Rhodothermus marinus: one gene and its partner. The protein of the gene in region 1 interacts with the protein of each later gene in a pairwise test. Links are inferred from orthologs where the notes say so. Each region holds a gene or a part of one and is shown in the gene's direction. Other genes may lie near its edges.

Region 1 (2,999 bases):
GGGCCGCCCGCGAGCTGCTGGACTACCTGAAACTGACCGAAGCGTTGCCGCATGCCGCCTCGTAAGGCACATACGACCCGCAGGACTCCGACGAAGAAGTCGGGTGTCCGCCGCCGGCTGCTCCGGCTGCTGGTGACGGGGGTGCCGGTGCTGGCCCTCTGCGGCGTGGCCTGGCTGTGGCTGGAGAGCGTGCGGCTAACGCGCATTGAGATCGTGGGGGCGCGTCAGGCCGATCCCGGAGAGCTGCGGCGTCTGGCCGCCGTCGATTCCGGCACGGCGCTGTTCGACCTGGATCCGGCGCTGATTGCCGATCGGGTCGCGCGCCATCCGTGGGTGCAGGCGGCTTCGGTCACGCGCTGGCCCACCGGTACGCTGCGCATTGCCGTGGCAGAACGGGTGCCGGTGGTGCTTCAGATGGATGCCGGAGGCCGTCCCCTGCGCTATCTGGACGCCGAAGGCTACGGCATGCCGCCGGGACGCGGACCGGTCCCCGACGTGCCGCTGCTCTACGGCGTGCAGGGACCGGCCCATCCGATGCGACCGCTGGAGGATGAATCGGTGCGGGTGCTGCTGGCGGCCCTGGCCGGGCTGGAAGACCCGGCACGCGCGCTCATCTCGGAGATCGTGCGGGCGCCGGACGGCGAGTTCTGGCTCTACACGACGCCGGCAGCCGGACAGCACAGCGTTCCGGTTCGGCTGGGCCGGAAAGACTTCGAGCGGCGGCTGCGTCGTCTGGTGGCTTTCTGGCAACAGGCGGTGCTGACGCAACCACACAAGACGTTTTCGTTGATCGACCTGCGTTTTGCGAATCAGATCGTGGTGCGCGAGGAGGCGCATCCGTCCACCCAAAAATCTGCGATGGGCCATGAATGAGCGCATTGTTGTGGGCGTAGACATCGGCACCACGAAAGTGTGTGCCGTGGTGGCTTCGGCCGACGAGGCGAATCGGGTGAACATTCTGGGCGTCGGCGTGGCCGAGTCCGACGGCCTGAACCGGGGCGTCGTGGTGAACATCGACAAGACGGTGGCCTCGCTGCAGGCGGCCCTCCACGAGGCCGAGCGGACGGCCGGCATCCAGGTGCGCCAGGTGATCGTGGGCATTGCCGGCGATCACATCCAGAGCTTCCAGAGCCGCGGCGTCATCACCATCTCGAACCGGGACGGCGAGATCACGCGGCGCGACGTCGAGCGGCTGCTGGAAGACACCACGCATGTGGCGCTGCCCGCCGACCGGGAGATCCTGCACGTCATCCCGCAGGAGTTCATCGTGGACGGACAGGACGGCGTGGTCGATCCGGTGGGCATGAGCGGCGTGCGCCTGGAGGCCAATGTGCACATCATCACGGGGCTGGTGTCGGCCGCCAAAAACGTGTATCGCTGCGTCGAAAAGGCCGGCTACGAGGTGGCCGACCTGGTGCTCGAGCCGCTGGCTTCGTCGTTTGCCGTGCTGCACCCGGACGAAAAAGAAATAGGCGTGGCGCTGATCGACATCGGTGGCGGCACGACCGACATCGCCGTCTTCGAGGACAACACGATCCGGCACACCGGCGTGATTGCCGTGGCCGGCAACAAGGTGACCGACGACATCCGGAAGGGGCTGGGGATCATGCGCGACCAGGCCGAGCGGCTCAAGTGCCGCTTCGGGGTGGCCATGGTCGATCTGATCGAAGAGGACGAGGAGATCACCATTCCGGGCATCGGCGGGCGACCTGAAAAGCGCATCAGCCGAAGCACGCTGGCGCAGATCATTCAGCCGCGCATGGAGGAAATTCTGGAGATTGCGGCCATCGAGATCAAGCGGAGCGGGTATGCGCGGCATCTGGCGGCCGGTGTGGTGCTCACCGGCGGCGGCGCGCTCATTCCGGGCACGGCCGAACTGGCGGCCGACGTGCTCGGCATGGAAGCCCGGATCGGTTCGCCCATGGGGATTTCGGGCGGCATGGTGGCCGAGGTGAGCGATCCGAAGTTTTCCACGGCCGTGGGGCTGGTCCTCTACGGCCTGCGACCCGAACTGATCGGGTCGCCCGGTCTGAGCCAGGAGGTCCACGCCCGGAGTGCTGGCGAATCGATGCCGGGTGAAATGCTGTTGCGCAAGATCGCCAGCCGCATGAAGGCCTGGTTCAACGAACTGTAGTCGGGGCACGATGGCGACGGGGATGCTCGCCCCGGCGCCTGAGGAATAAACAAGCTGAACCACAACCAAAAATTGAGGGGAGTCATGGAACAGTCCATCAGTTCGCGCTTCGCGTTCGACGACTCGGCGCATCCGGAAGCGAAGATCTGTGTCGTCGGGATCGGCGGTGGTGGCGGCAACGCCATCAACAACATGCTGGAGCGGGGCATCCAGGGTGTCGATTTCATCGCGATCAACACGGATGCCCAGGCGCTGGCCGCCAACAAGGCGCCCGTGAAGATTCAGGTCGGACGCAATCTGACCAAGGGCCTGGGTGCCGGCGCCCGACCTGCCGTCGGCGCGCAGGCTGTCGAGGAAAGCCGTGAGGAGATCGAACAGGCGCTCAAAGGCTATGACATGGTCTTCATCACGGCCGGCATGGGCGGCGGCACGGGTACCGGCGGTGCGCCCGTGGTGGCCGCCATCGCCCGGAAGCTGGGCATCCTGACGGTGGCCATCGTCACGAAACCCTTCGAGTGCGAGGGGCCCAAGCGCATGAAGGCCGCCCTCGACGGTATTGCCCTGCTCAAGGAAAACGTCGATACGCTGATCGTCATCCCGAACGAGCGCCTGCTCGACATTTCCGACGAGAATACCACGCTGCTGGAAGCTTTTGCGAAGGCCGACGAGGTGCTCTACAACGCCACGCGCGGCATCAGCGATCTGATCACCGTGCACGGCCTGATCAACCTAGACTTCGCCGATGTGAAGACTACCATGCAGAACGGGGGCACGGCGATCATGGGCTCGGCGGTGGCCTCGGGCGAGAACCGGGCCGAAAAGGCGGCCATTGCGGCCATTTCGAGCCCGCTGCTGGACGGGCTAT
Region 2 (4,382 bases), 920 kb from region 1 along the record:
GTACTGGAAGTGGAGCACCGGCTCTATCCCGAGGCGCTGCGGCTGTTCGCCGAAGGGCGTGTGGTGGTCGACGGTCGCCGCGTCCGCATCCTGCCCGAAGCCCCCGAAACCCACAACCCGTAGCCATGCTGCATCAACCGCGCACCCACGAGCCCCCTCCGGACCTGCAGCCCGTCCGACGGGCGCTGCTGTCGGTGTTCGACAAAACCGGTCTGGTAGACTTCGCCCGTCGCCTGGCGGAGCGGGGCATCGAGCTGATCTCCACGGGCGGCACGGCCCGCACGCTGCGCGGGGCCGGTCTGGCCGTGCGCGACGTCTCGGAGCTGACCGGCTTTCCGGAAATCCTCGACGGCCGCGTCAAGACGCTGCATCCGGCTGTTCACGGCGGCCTGCTGGCCCGCCGCAACGTGCCCGAAGACCTGGCCCAGCTCGAACGGCACGGCATCGCGCCCATCGATCTGGTGGTGGTCAACCTGTATCCCTTCGAGCAGGCCGTCGAGCAGGCACCCGACGACGAAGCGCTGGCCGTCGAAAACATCGACATTGGCGGCCCCACGCTCATTCGCGCCGCCGCCAAGAACTTTTTCTTCACGGCCGTGGTGGTCGATCCGTCCGATTACGACGCCGTCGCCGGCGAGCTGGAGCAGCACGCGGGTGCGCTGACGCTGGCCACGCGCCGCCGCCTGGCCCAGAAGGCTTTTGCCCGGACGGCCGCCTACGACCGGGCCATTGCCGCCTATCTGGAGCGCCGCCTGCAGCCCGAAGCACCGGAGCCGCTGCCGCCCCGGCTGCAGATCGACCTGCCGCGCGTTCAGATTCTGCGCTACGGCGAAAATCCCCACCAGCGGGCGGCTCTCTACGGCAACCCGGATCGGTTCTTCCGCCAGCTCCACGGCAAGGCGCTCTCCTTCAACAACCTGCTGGATCTGAGCGCGGCCCTGCGGCTAATCGACGAGTTCCGGGAGGCCGATCCCACCTGCGCCATCCTGAAGCACACGAACCCGTGTGGCGTGGCCACGGCCGACACGCTCGCCGAAGCCTACGCGCGCGCCTTCGCCACCGACCGGCGCTCGCCCTTCGGCGGGATCGTGGTGGTCAACCGTCCGCTCGACCGCGAGACGGCCGAGGCCATCGACCAGATTTTCACCGAAGTGATCATCGCGCCGGACTTCGAGGAGGGCGTGCTGGACTTTCTGAAAAAGAAGGCCAACCGACGCATCATCCAGCAGCTCCGTCCGGTGCAGGAAGAGCTGGACGTGCGCTCGGCCGTGGGTGGCCTGCTGGTGCAGGAGGCCGACGGTCCCCTGCCGCCGCTGGAGGCGCTGCGTTCGTCCTGGCGCGTGGTGACCCGCCGCGCTCCCACCGAAGCCGAGTGGCGCGACCTGGACTTCGCCTGGCGCGTGGTCAAACACGTCAAGAGCAATGCCATCGTGTACGCGCGCGACCGGGCCACGCTGGGCATCGGGGCCGGCCAGATGAGCCGGGTGGACGCCTCCGAGATCGCCGTGCTGAAAGGAAAACGCGAAGGGCACGATTTTACCGGAAGCGTGGTGGCCTCCGACGCCTTCTTCCCCTTTGCCGACGGCCTGCTGGCCGCCGTCGAAAGCGGTGCGCGCGCCGTAATCCAGCCGGGCGGCTCCATCCGGGACGAAGAGGTGATCCAGGCGGCCGACGCGCACGACGTCGCCATGGTCTTCACCGGTACCCGGCACTTCCGCCACTGAAAGGAACGATTTTCGCACTTTTCTGCCGGCGGGCGGATCTATTTGCCCGCCGGTTTACTATTTTAAGGGCGCATCCGGCCGAAAGGCCAGCGTGGAGTCCTAACGTTCCTGGCCTGCCTGCACCATGCGCCGGCGGGCCCGGACCCAAACCTTCAGTAGATCCATGGGGCTGTTCAACTTCGCCACCGACGTTGCCATTGACCTGGGGACGGCCAACACCCTGGTGTACATCAAGGGCCGCGGCATCGTGCTGAACGAACCCAGCATCGTGGCCGTGCACCGGAGCACGCGCAAGGTCATTGCCATCGGCCGCGAAGCCCTGCAGATGCACGAACGCACGCACCCCGAGATCGAAACGATCCGGCCGCTCAAAGACGGCGTCATCGCCGACTTCGAGGTGGCCGAGCAGATGATCCGGGGTTTTATCCAGAAGGTGCAGCGTAGCTGGTACACCTCGATCCGCCGCATGGTGGTCTGCATCCCCAGCGGCATCACCGAGGTGGAAAAGCGTGCCGTGCGCGACTCGGCCGAGCACGCCGGCGCCAAGCGCGTCTATCTGATCAGCGAACCCATGGCCGCCGCCATCGGCATCGGCCTGAACGTGGAGGAGCCGGTGGGCAACATGGTAGTGGACATCGGCGGCGGCACTACCGAGATCGCCGTGATCGCACTGGCCGGGATCGTCGTGAACGAGTCGATCCGCATCGGCGGCGACGAACTGGACAACGCGATCATCCAGTATTTCAAGCGTAATCACAACCTGCTCATCGGTCAGCGCACGGCCGAGCGCATCAAGTGCGAGATTGGAAGCGCCGTCGAGCTGGACCCGGAGCTGGAACTGTCGGTCAAGGGACGCGATCTGGTCAGCGGCATTCCGAAGGTGCGCACCATCTCGTCGGAGGACGTGCGCGAGGCGCTGCGCGAGCCGGTCAGCCAGATCGCGGCGGCCGTGCTGCGCTGCCTGGAGCGCACGCCGCCGGAGCTGGGCGCCGACATCCTGGAACGCGGCATCATGCTCACGGGCGGTGGTGCCCTGCTCAAAGGGCTGGATGTGCTGATCCGCAACCGCGTAGAGCTGCCGGTCTACGTGGCCGAGGATCCACTGACGGCCGTGGCCCGCGGAACCGGCAAGGTGCTGGAAGACCTCGATCGCTACGAGCGGGTGCTGCTCTAAGCCATGACGCGCACAAACTGGCTCGTTGACGCCTTGCTGCTGGTAGTGGTGCTGGGTCTGTCGCTGACCCTGCTTTTGCTGCACAACGAGCCGGTGCTCAGGGGTCTGCGCGCGCTGACGCTGGAGCTGTCGGCCCGGGCCGAGGCGCGCCTGGCCTGGGCGGGCCACTACTTCCGGGCGCTCGAGGAAAACGAACGACTGCGGGCCGAAAACATCCACCTGGCGGGCGAGCTGGCCCGCGCCCGTGAAGCCCTGAGTGCCAACGAACGCCTGACCCGCCTGCTGGCGCTGCGCGACAGCCTCTCGCCGCTGCCGTTCCGTGCCGCCCGCATCGTGGCACGCGACATCACGCGCCAGCGCAACTACCTGACGATCGACGCCGGCCGCAACGATGGCGTGCTGCCCGGCATGGCCGTCGTAGACGACCGGGGTATCATCGGCACGGTCCTGCTGGCCACGCCCCACTATGCCCGCGTCCTTCCCTACCTGAACACCGATTTCCGCGTGGCGGCTCGCATCCAGCCCATCGGCGCTGCCGGCATCGTGCGCTGGGACGGCGAACAGCCCGACCGCCTGCTCATGGAATTCGTCAGCCGCACCGAACCCGTACAGCCCGGCATGCCGGTGGTCACCACCACCTACAGCGGCATCTTTCCACCGGGCTTTCCGGTGGGCCGCGTTGCCGAAGTCACCCGCCAGCCCGGCCTCAACACGCTGCGCATCTACCTGGAGCCGGCCTCGCCCCTGGATCAGGCTTCCTACGTGTTCGTCATCCTGCGGCCGCCCGACCCGGAACGCCAGCTGTTGAACAGCACCGACACACCCTGAGCCATGCGCCTGCGCATCTGGCCGATCCTGCTGTTGCTGTGGAGCGTGCCGGCGCCGGTCCATGCCCAGTCGCCCCGGCCGCTCCAGGCGACGCTGGACCGGTTGCTTGAAACCCCCGACTACGAGTCGGCCTTCTGGGGCGCGCTCGTCCTGGACCTGCGCGACAGCACCGTGCTCTACGCCCGCCACGCCCGCCAGAACTTCACCCCGGCCTCCGTCACCAAGCTGTTCATCACAGCGGCGGCGCTGGAACAGCTTGGTCCCGACTTCCGCTACGTGACCCGTCTGCTGGCCGACGGATCCGTCATAGACGGCGTGCTCCAGGGCAACCTGATCGTCCGTGGCGCGGGCGACCCCGCCATCGGCGGCCGCTTCACCGACGGCGACCGCACGGCCACGTTTCGCGCCTGGGCCGACTCGCTGCGCCGCCGGGGCATCCACCGGATCGCCGGCGACCTCATCGGCGACGACGACTACTTCGACGACACGCCACTGGGCACGGGCTGGAGCTGGGACGACCTGACCTACTGGTATGCCGCCGAGATCAGCGCACTGTCGTTCAACGACAACTGCGTGGACGTCACGATCGAAGCGCGCCGCCCGGGCGAACCGGGCCTTCTGACGTGGGAGCCTCCCACTACCTACGTCTCCCTGAT

What was found.
Region 2: the proteins of ftsA (region 1) and GYH26_RS10285 interact in binary tests that used the Escherichia coli proteins (3 or more experiments, as listed by UniProt). The link is inferred for Rhodothermus marinus from one-to-one orthologs.

The regions. Positions count from the first base shown.
Region 1 is NZ_AP019797.1:3,302,502-3,305,500, reverse strand. It holds ftsA (cell division protein FtsA), read left to right. Parts: upstream 1-865; coding sequence 866-2,134; downstream 2,135-2,999. Other genes in the region: ftsZ (cell division protein FtsZ), read left to right, coding at 2,219-2,999; GYH26_RS14475 (cell division protein FtsQ/DivIB), read left to right, coding at 52-873; murC (UDP-N-acetylmuramate--L-alanine ligase), read left to right, coding at 1-65. UniProt on the Escherichia coli protein: Essential cell division protein that assists in the assembly of the Z ring. May serve as the principal membrane anchor for the Z ring.
Region 2 is NZ_AP019797.1:2,385,639-2,390,020, forward strand. Bases 956-3,892 are described here. They hold GYH26_RS10285 (rod shape-determining protein), read left to right. Parts: upstream 956-1,887; coding sequence 1,888-2,898; downstream 2,899-3,892. Other genes in these bases: purH (bifunctional phosphoribosylaminoimidazolecarboxamide formyltransferase/IMP cyclohydrolase), read left to right, coding at 956-1,724; mreC (rod shape-determining protein MreC), read left to right, coding at 2,902-3,726; dacB (D-alanyl-D-alanine carboxypeptidase/D-alanyl-D-alanine endopeptidase), read left to right, coding at 3,730-3,892. Also shown: purN (phosphoribosylglycinamide formyltransferase), read left to right, coding at 1-123; more of purH, read left to right, coding at 126-955; more of dacB, read left to right, coding at 3,893-4,382. UniProt on the Escherichia coli protein: Forms membrane-associated dynamic filaments that are essential for cell shape determination. Acts by regulating cell wall synthesis and cell elongation, and thus cell shape.